2 regions of the Paenibacillus sp. FSL H7-0703 genome follow, and region 2 is predicted to be linked to the other one. Evidence: riboswitches for the same ligand, from Rfam matches in the RefSeq annotation. Region 2 holds a riboswitch; the other holds the start of a gene.

Region 1 (4,975 bases), 4.5 Mb from region 2:
CAGCCCCGCCGCCACTGTCCGAACCAGCAATCGTCAGCGCTCTGGGTACACGAACGTCTGTCATCGCGCACCACCTGCTGCTGTTGTTCCGGCTTCATGGATCGAGACATGCCCCTCTAGTGAACCTGTATGCAGTTTGGCCAGCTCGTCGAGAAAGGCAATCTGGAAGCTGCCGGGCCCCAGCTCTGCGGTACGTGCTGCGGCTCGAGAAGCTGCTGCACCGTAAAATGCCAAACCTGCTGTACCTGCGAGCAGCAGGTTGGGTTCAACAGCTGCAAAGGCACCTAACACAGAGGTCAGCAGACAGCCTGCTCCGGTTACCTTCGTGAGGAGCGCGTCTCCGCCGCTAATCATTCGTGCTTCGGCCCCATCGGTGATGACGTCCTCTTTTCCAGTAATGACAACCATCGTATTGAGCGTTCGAGCAGCCCGAATTGCCAGATCGACATGGTCGCTGTCAGCACTGTCACCGGCATCTACGCCTTTAATCTCACGCGCTTCTCCAACAAGATGTGCGACTTCGGCTGCATTGCCTCGCACCAATGAGATTTTGACTTCACTCAGGATTCGCAGTGCCGATTCAGTTCTAAAGCTCGTTGCTCCCGCACCGACCGGATCTAGCAGCACCGGAACACCGTGTGCATTCGCCGATTGTCCAGCAATGATCATGGCATCCACCAGTTCGCGGTTCAGTGTACCGATGTTTAATACGACGGCTCCCGCTATTTTTGCCATGTCTGCTACTTCCTCGGGTGCATAGGCCATCACCGGGGAGGCGCCCAATGCATACAGGCCGTTGGCCGTAAAGTTGGTGACTACCACATTGGTCATATTGTGAACGAGGGGTTTGCTGTTTTGTACCTTCGTCAGGAGATCCGAATAACTTTTTTCCCATGTACTCATAATGTTTATCCTCTCTATAGTTAGTGGTCCAACAGGGCATTAACCGTACTTCACGCATCGAATCGCCAGGCTGACTATTCCAAGACCGCTGCCTGCATATGGACCGGCCATTCTTCCTGCCTATAAGCCATATCCCAGAACTTATATTCCAGCTGGCAGCTCAGTATAAAATGCTCAATCATCCGCTCTCGCTCAGCAGCCGTTGCGCCTTCCGCCCAAGCATCTACACGTTCTCGGAACTTGAGTGTTGTATCATCAAGCTGGTCTCCATAGAAGCCCATCCATTCATAGAACGGATGAGACTCATCCGGCTTTACTTCATCCAGCAGCCTGCGACCAATCTCGGCATACGTCCACATACATGGCAGCAGCACAGCCAAGATCTCGCCCAGGCTACCCTCATGGGCAACCGTCAGCATGTGACGGATATAGTGATGAGCCGACGGAGCGAGCGGATATCCCTGCAACTCTTCATAGGTCACCCCTGCAACAGCACAGAAATTTTGATGCGGATGAACCTCGCTGTGGAGAATAAAAGAGATTTGTTCATTTAATACAGCCATATCCTCCCGATTGGTGCATTTGGAGATTGCGATGCCGTATATCCGCATGTAGGCGTTCAAATATTCAAAGTCCTGTTTTACATAGTGAATCAGCTGTCCCCTTGTCAAACTTCCTTCAGCAATACCTCTCACAAAGGGGTGCTCAAAAATCGCTTGAAAAATGCCGTCCGCCTGCCGACGGAGTTCTTGTGTAAAACTCAATTTCCCCACCTCCATCAAATTGAAGAGCAAGAAGTCCTGTAAGAATATAATTCCGGAACAACGCTAAAAAGCCGCCCCGGAAAAATGGGAGCGGCTTCAACAATAGGCCCAATACGCAAAAAAACGCTTGAAACCTTATATACGAAGGCTCCACTTTCCTACGCTAGTACGAACTAGATCAGGTTCAAAGGGTCCAAGATACGTTCTTGTCTCAGCCATAGCGGCTCCCCTAGTGGACTTCTATTCTTTTGACTATTACTGTACATACGTTCATACGCTATGTCAAACATAGTGTGCAAAATATGAAATTTCCTCTAGTTAGGTGTTTTGAGCTTAGTGAGGGTGATGAATTACACTTTCCACAGCTTTGACCTTGGCATATTCCGGTTTCCACATTGCATCTCGTATAGCTTGTTCCACATCTGAAATGTGCGCCTGAGCTACCTGATCCTGTATCGCGGCTTTTGCAACCGCAATCGCAACAGCGTACGAAACTTCGCGTAATTTTCGGATATGAGGGAGTAGCGCACCGCCAGGCGTATTCGAATCTACACCATTGGCAACAGCAACTGCTGCCGCTGTAAACATCGCAGGGGTAATCCTTTTGGCTTTAACCACAATCGCACCCAGACCCAGTCCCGGAAAAACAAAGGCATTGTTCGCCTGTCCAATCTCAAATTTCGTACCGTTATAGGTGACGGGCTCAAAAGGACTTCCGGTTGCAATCAGTGCTTTGCCATCGGTCCACCGGATCAAATCCTCGGGTACTGCTTCTGCAAGGTTTGTAGGATTGGACATGGGCATAATGATCGGGCGTTCTACATGTTTCGCCATCTCCTTGATGATCTCTTCAGAAAAGGCACCTGCTACACCGGAAGTTCCAATCAATATCGTAGGCTTCACCTGACGGATGACCTCTAGCAGTGGTATTTTGCCGTCACCCGACCGGGTCCATGAGCTGACTTCATCCTTTTTGCGCACATACGGTTTCTGATATTCCAATACGTCTTCCATATCTTCCATTAACAGCCCGCGATAATCAAAGGCCCAAAAGGACTTGAAGGAATCTTCTGCGGAAAGGCCGTCCTCGATCATAGCACCCCGAATTTGATCAGCATTACCGATTCCTGCTGCCCCTGGGCCGAAAACAAGTATTTTTTGTTCACGCAGCGGAGTCTTGGTGACACCCACCGCCGAAAGAATCGCAGCCAAGGTCACCGCTCCTGTACCTTGTATATCATCGTTGAAGGTGAGTATGCTTTGACCGTATTTTCCTATAATATGGCGTGCATTTACGCTGCCCACGTCTTCCCAATGTAAAAGCGCCTTTGGGAATTGCGCTAACGTTTTGCTGATAAAAGTATCAATAAACTGGTTATAGGCTTCTCCGCGAACCCGTTTATGGCGGTTTCCGATGTACAGTGGATCATTCAGCAGCTTTTCATTATTTGTACCTACATCTAGTACAATTGGCAGCACCCGCCCGGGATGAATGCCTGCCGCAGCCGTATACACTGCAAGCTTGCCGATAGCAATGTTAATCCCCCCGACGCCCCAGTCACCAATCCCTAAAATACTTTCGGAATCTGTCACGACGATCAGATCCACATCATGGCCACTCAAACCAGAATTATGGAATGCTTGTCCAATACCGTTCGGGTTATCTATCGACAAATATATGCCTCCAGGGCGGTTGTACTCGTGACTATATTCTTGAATCGCGGTTCCTACGGTCGGCGTGTAGACTACGGGCAGCATTTCACTCAAATGATCGGTTAGCAGCCGGTAGTAGAGTACGACATTTCGGTTGTGAAGGTCGTTGAGAGAAGCATTTTTTCGCAGCATGGTGGGTTGTGCCAGAAACTGCTGATATGCCCGTACGCTCTGTTTCTCCAATGAAAGGACGGTTGGAGGAAGGATTCCTTCCAAACCCAGCTCCTTGCGTTCTTCTTCTGTAAAAGCGACACCTTTGTTCAAAAGGGGATTTGCCAACACATCCTTTCCCCGTAATGGAGTAGATAATGACCCATCGCGATTGACATAAAATGCTTCCATAGAAAGACCTTCCTTCTCTTCATTTTCATAACTATTCATAACGAAAGATGACATGTTGTCCATAGTATGGACGTGCAAATATGTTTTATTCTTGCATTTATCTATGACAAAATAACCATATTTGTTTCTTTCTAATGATATAAATGAACTAACTTTCGATTTAGATTCGCTAACCATTCCTGATGACTTTGGTTCTAATGAATCAGGTCTAAGTGCTCTGTTTTTATCAAATATGAAAATTAGTTTTTCTTCTCTTATCTCCATATATATCATGGAGTGTCAGCTATTTTGTTAAGAAAATATGAAGCATTTGGACATTAATTTAATCCCTATAAGCAAACATTCTTAATTCTTTTTCAACAAAATAGAACTATTCGGAGGAAAAGGAGAGGTTTGTGTGCAGGGACCTATAGCCATTTTTAGCGATAACGACAGGGCTATTGATTATCCCAATGTGATTTGTTTTTACCAATTTATACAGTGCGAGGACACGGAGGCAGCTTCAGTCTACGAGAACGCATGTTGTTGCCTGATTGATTATAGGGAGCCGGGGCAGGCAGTGCGGAAAGCCAATCAGATCCGTTGCCAATTTCCGCAAATGCCATTGTTACTAGTGACGGATGTAACATTTCCGTTCAGTGATCAGCATATGGTGCAAATCATCGGAGTAGGTCGTTTGCGGCTGCTATTTTGGCAAGCCAATGACAACGAAGAAATGCTTTCGGAAATACAAAGCTTGCTCTATCCCGAGTATTCGACCAAAAGCCAACATATTGCATTTATCTTGTCTGTATATAACGAAGAGCAACGTTTTGTTCATGTCAAAACCTTTGCTGAACGATTGCAGGTCTTTATCCGCAGCCATATTATTGAAGGTTCGATTTATCTCATTGATGATGGCAGCTACGATGGTACGAATGCCTTGATTAAAGCGCTGGAGGTAGCCACGGACTTGTCCGTAAACCGGATTAATCAGAATCTTAGCCCGCTGCTTCAAACAAGGGAATTGGGACGCAATACACGTAAGGCAGGGACGTATCTGGAAGGGATGCGGACCATTGGTGCGGATTACTACGTATTTGTGGACGCAGATGACTCCTTTTTTATTGAGGATATTGCCAGAATGATTAATGTTGTTCAGCAGGGCTATTATGATGTCGTGATCGGAACCAAGGATATGACCGCTGAGAATCGATCTTTATTGCGATCTGTCGTCAGCTTTGGTAAGCGAGTCATTTCCCGTCCTTTTTTAC
Region 2 (4,975 bases):
GCAGACAGTGAAAACAAGGCGTTTGACCCGGTAAGATGGTATAGGTTACACCATAGCTGCCCACACACCCCCCATAAATCCAAGGTATCCGATGCTTGAGTGCCATGTCGTTCATAAGAAGTCGGGTATCGAAATTATCGGTTGCATCCATCATGAGATCTACCCCCAAGATCAACTCTTCCAGTTCTTCCACCCCAACATCCAGTACATGTGCATGTATAACCGTTTCCGAATTAATATCCTTTAATCTTCGCTGAGCAGCTACTGCTTTGGGATATCTTTGCGCAGCATCACTTTCCTGAAAAAGCTGCTGGCGCTGCAAATTGCTCCATTCCACATAATCCCGGTCTACGAGGCTCACTGTACCTACGCCCCCGCGAACGAGCGTTTCCGCAATACCTGTACCTAACGCTCCGGCACCTATGATTAGTACGTGGGAAGAAGCAAGCCGGCGTTGTCCTGTCGGTCCAAAGGGCGCGAATCTTTCCTGTCTGGAATAACGGTCACTTGGATGTGTTTCTCCTGCACCGGATTTGTCAGTTACCTTCATACCTGAACCATACCTTCTGTCGGACTGCTTGCTGAAGCGTAACGTTTTACAGGAATCATCCCCGCCTCAAAACCATACCTTCCAGCACGAACAGCCAGTTTCATAGCCTCGGCCATTTTTACTGGGTCCTTCGCTCCTGATACGGCTGTGTTCAACAAAACAGCATCTGCCCCTAACTGCATCGCCATTGCCGCGTCACCGGGTGAGCGAATACCCGCATCGACAATAACCGGAACCTCCGCCTGTTCAATAATTAGCCCTAATGAAAACGGATTGAGCAAACCATGTCCTGTACCAATCGGTGAAGCTCCAGGCATAACGGCGTGTACTCCAAGCTCTTGTAGCCTCTTTGCTAGAATCACATCGTCCGATATGTAGGGCAGCACGATAAAGCCTTCTTCCAACAGCTTATCACTAGCTTTCAACGTTTCAAAAGGGTCAGGGAGCAGTGTCTTGCTATCCCCAATGACTTCCACCTTAATCATATCGCACAGGCCGGAGGCTTTTGCCAATTTGGCAATACGAATCGCCTCCTCTGCTGTTGTAGCCCCTGCTGTGTTGGGAAGAAGTGTATACCGGCTCAAATCCAGCATATCGAGAAAATGCTGCTTATCCCGTTCCTCCAAGTTCAATCTCCGTACAGCAAACGTCAATATTTCCGTCTCAGCAGCCTCTACGGCTTGGGATTGGATATCCAGATCAGAGAATTTTCCTGTTCCCAACAACAACCTCGAGGTAAAAGATGCTTTTCCAATGGTTAACATAATCAACCGCCTCCCACAAAATGTACAATCTCTAGGCAATCTCCATCCTTCAGTACCGCTTCATCATGATCTTCACGGCTCAATATATGCCGATTCAGCTCCACCACTACGGTTTTCACCTTTACATCAAGCTCATGTAGCAATTGATTCACATGAGTGATTCGATTAGAAAAGGTCATGCTCTGGCCGTTAATCGTCAGCTTCATAAGCTTTTCTCCTTGAGGAGCTCAGAAGAAAAACTACTTATCCCAAGTTCTGCTGCACCAGCCCCATTAAGCATAGCTGCCATCGCACGCCCGGTAGCATCACTCAGCAGGACACCGTTGCGATAATGCCCGACTGCAGCATATACGCCCTCGACCCCAGGAACAGTGCCTATAAAAGGGTGACCTGATGCAGCCTGCGGACGTAAGCCCGCCCAAGTGCGTATAAAAGAAGCTTCACGGACGCGCGGCAGCCAGGCAGAGGCACGTGCCAGCAAGCCCTCCAAGCCTCCTACGGTCACTTGTTCGTCATATTGATGCGGAAGGCTCGTTGCCCCAATCCAAAGCTCGTTATTCTGTTTAGGCACGAGGTAAATATCATCAGCATAAATGGTGTATTCTAATGGGTGATCCTTCAAGGAGACCGCTACCGCTTCGCCCTTGACCGGATAAAGTGGATATTCAAACCCAACCTGCGCCAGTAATTTCATGCTATCCAAGCCTCCAGCAATAATGACCTGATCGCAGGAAAAAAAGCCGCTATCTGTTCGGACACCGCAAACTCGACCATCCTGTATGACCAGTTGCTCTGCCCGTGTACCAGACCATACCGTTGCTCCCAGCACCGCAGCAGCACCTGCATAAGCACGACAAAGCTGGACAGGAGCCACTTGTGTCTCCTTTGAACGATATATTGCTCCGATCGCTTGTTCATCCAAACCTGGAATTCGTCGGGCCAATTCCCTCGCATCCCACCAGATAGGACAATCATCCTCTCGCGTTTTAGCAGCTTTCCAGCGTTTTTGGCCTTCAGTTTCCGTACGGAAAGGGGTCACAAATCCTTCTGTACGGAATTCCACCGAAATACCCGACAAACGCTCCAGATCACAGACAAGCTCAGGGAATGCATCTCGACTTCTGCGAGCAAATCGTGCCAGCTCAGAGTCGGTGAACTCTTCACTTTCCGCTGCCAGCATTCCAACCGCTGCTCCTGAGGCTCCCTCACCCGGGATCAATCGTTCCAGCATGATCGTACTTCTTCCCTCCTTGGCCACATGATAAGCAATGGAACTGCCGATGACACCTCCACCTATGACCAAGCATTCAGCATGTCCTATCGCTCTTGCCTCTGTGTGTATCTTTAGCATTTGTTCCGTGTCTCCTCTCCATAAACCATTCTGCTTTCAGCTTGCCTCTACTCTCGTTTTCTCGCTACAAGCTGTGAACTACAAGATCTGCCATTCGCCTATATTCCATCGCAGCTGCAACGGGCGACTCAGCCTCCCATATACCAGACATCACCGCAATTCCGCTTGCTCCGGCCATATAAAGCTCCGGGATATGGTGCGGTTGTATGCCGCCCAGCGCGATCACCGGAATGTTCGACAGCCTGCAAATATGTTCAAGCTGAGCTAAACCCCGCGGTACAATACCGGGCTTACAATGGGTCTCATATACGTGACCATAAAGTACATAGTCTGCTCCTGCCTGCTCGGCGGTCTGTGCCTCCTCCAAGGAATGCACAGACACTCCACAGCGTGTACTCTTTGAAAGTAGGCCTTTCACATCCACAACAGGTAATCCATTAGCTGGTAGCTGGACGGTTCCAACCAAAGTAAGTAAAGCTACATCCACACGATCATTTACTACAATTTGTTGCAAAGGAACTTCCTGCTCCACCATGCTGCGAGTCAAAGAAAGCAATGCAGAGGCACCATTCTGTTTTAAACGTGCGTGTACATAATGAACATACGGACAAATCATAGCAGCCACTCGGGCGGCTTGTGCAATAGTGCCCTTTTCCATCGAAATTGCGTGTAATTCGATTTTGTCTTCACCTCACATTGGATTAAAGGATTTAAGCTTAGCAGCCACGTCTACCAGCAGTAATGAAAGGGGATTGTATGTGAATCCGTCTACGGAAGCTCGAACAACTTAAAATGAACGAAACGCAAAAAAACCACTTCCCCAAGGAAGTGGTTTAACGAACGTCCAATAATCGAACGGACCATGATATCCGTATACGTGTATCGTCCCACGCACAAACAAAATAAAGATGGTGTTGCCTTGTTTGTACGGCGCTCACTTCCCTACGCTGGCATAACCCAGATCAGGTGCAAAGGGTCCGAAATCCATTTATTCCGTCTCAGCCGCATGGGCGGCTCCCCTAGTGTGACTATTTTATTGTATAAGCTATAGATAGCTTAGCATATTTTCCTAATTCTGCAAACCCCACTTCGTGTGAAATATGCAGAACTGGATTTAACTGATTTTAGTTAACTTTACTTGACCACTCTTCCACATTCCACGTTTTGGTTACCCAATCCTCGTAAAAGTCCGGTTCGTGAGATACAAGCAATACCGTCCCTTTGTATTCCTTCAAGGCACGTTTCAGCTCATCCTTTGCTTTAACATCCAAGTGGTTGGTAGGCTCATCGAACAATACCCAGTTGCTTTCACGCATTAACAGTTTGCAAAGACGGACTTTAGCCTGTTCTCCACCACTAAGCGCAGATAGCGGACGTGTGATATGCTCATTTTTCAAACCGCAGCGCGCCAAATGCGCTCGTACTTCATGCTGGTTCAAATGCGGAAATTCATTCCACACGTCGTCAATCGGTGTAATTTTCTCTGCCTTTACTTCCTGCTCAAAATAAGCGGGCTGCAAAAAATCACCTTGATAGGTTTTTCCACTGATTGGCGGAATTTTTCCCAATATGGTTTTGAGCAATGTCGATTTACCGACACCGTTGTAGCCAACAATTGCAATTTTTTCGCCACGTTCAATCGTCATGGACATTTTAGGCAAAAGGGCATGTGTATAACCAATCTCAAAATCAATACCCTCAAATACCGTCTTTCCGCTTGCACGTGCCTCTTTGAATTGAAAGGTTGGTTTTGCGGCTTCTTCAGGCTTATCAATACGTTCGATCCGATCAAGCTGCTTTTCACGGCTCTTTGCTCGGCCTGAGGTAGAAGCACGCGCTTTATTACGCTGAATAAAATCTTCCTGTTTCTTAATAAAGTCCTGTTGCTTCTCATAAGCATCAATATGCTGAGCTTTGTTCAGATCCGCCATTTCAAGAAACTTTTCATAGTTAGCTGAATAACGGGTCATCTTGGCAAATTCAAGATGGTAAATAACATTAACGACCTGGTTCATAAACTCAGTATCATGTGAAATAAGAATAAAAGCATAGGGATAATCCTTCAAATAGCGCGTAAGCCATTCAATATGCTCTACATCCAAATAGTTGGTAGGCTCATCCAAGAGCAGGACATTCGGTTTTTCCAACAGCAACTTAGCAAGAAGCACCTTTGTCCGTTGCCCGCCACTAAGTGCAGATACATCCCGATCCAGTCCTATGGCCGACAGACCTAGTCCATTCGCCATTTCTTCAACCTTCACATCAATGAGGTAAAAATCCCCCATATCCAGTTGCTCCTGAATTTCACCC

What was found. Region 2 has a riboswitch for thiamine pyrophosphate ahead of MHB46_RS00540 (thiamine phosphate synthase). Riboswitches for the same ligand answer to the same signal wherever they lie in the genome.
Region 1: it holds a riboswitch for thiamine pyrophosphate, as region 2 does, so the genes downstream of both, tenA (thiaminase II) here and MHB46_RS00540 (thiamine phosphate synthase) in region 2, are expected to answer to the same signal.

The regions. Positions count from the first base shown of each region.
Region 1 covers NZ_JBBOPF010000001.1:4,607,883-4,612,857, forward strand. Annotated here, with positions in the region: gene thiD (bifunctional hydroxymethylpyrimidine kinase/phosphomethylpyrimidine kinase) at 1-64, opposite strand, end outside; gene thiM (hydroxyethylthiazole kinase) at 61-903, opposite strand; gene tenA (thiaminase II) at 978-1,667, opposite strand; TPP riboswitch at 1,806-1,908, opposite strand; gene MHB46_RS20630 (NAD-dependent malic enzyme) at 2,001-3,722, opposite strand; gene MHB46_RS20635 (glycosyltransferase) at 4,120-4,975, shown strand, end outside.
Region 2 covers NZ_JBBOPF010000001.1:116,680-121,654, reverse strand. Annotated here, with positions in the region: gene MHB46_RS00560 (ThiF family adenylyltransferase) at 1-550, opposite strand, end outside; gene MHB46_RS00555 (thiazole synthase) at 547-1,314, opposite strand; gene thiS (sulfur carrier protein ThiS) at 1,317-1,520, opposite strand; gene thiO (glycine oxidase ThiO) at 1,517-2,665, opposite strand; gene MHB46_RS00540 (thiamine phosphate synthase) at 2,730-3,323, opposite strand; TPP riboswitch at 3,588-3,696, opposite strand; gene MHB46_RS00535 (ABC-F family ATP-binding cassette domain-containing protein) at 3,790-4,975, opposite strand, start outside.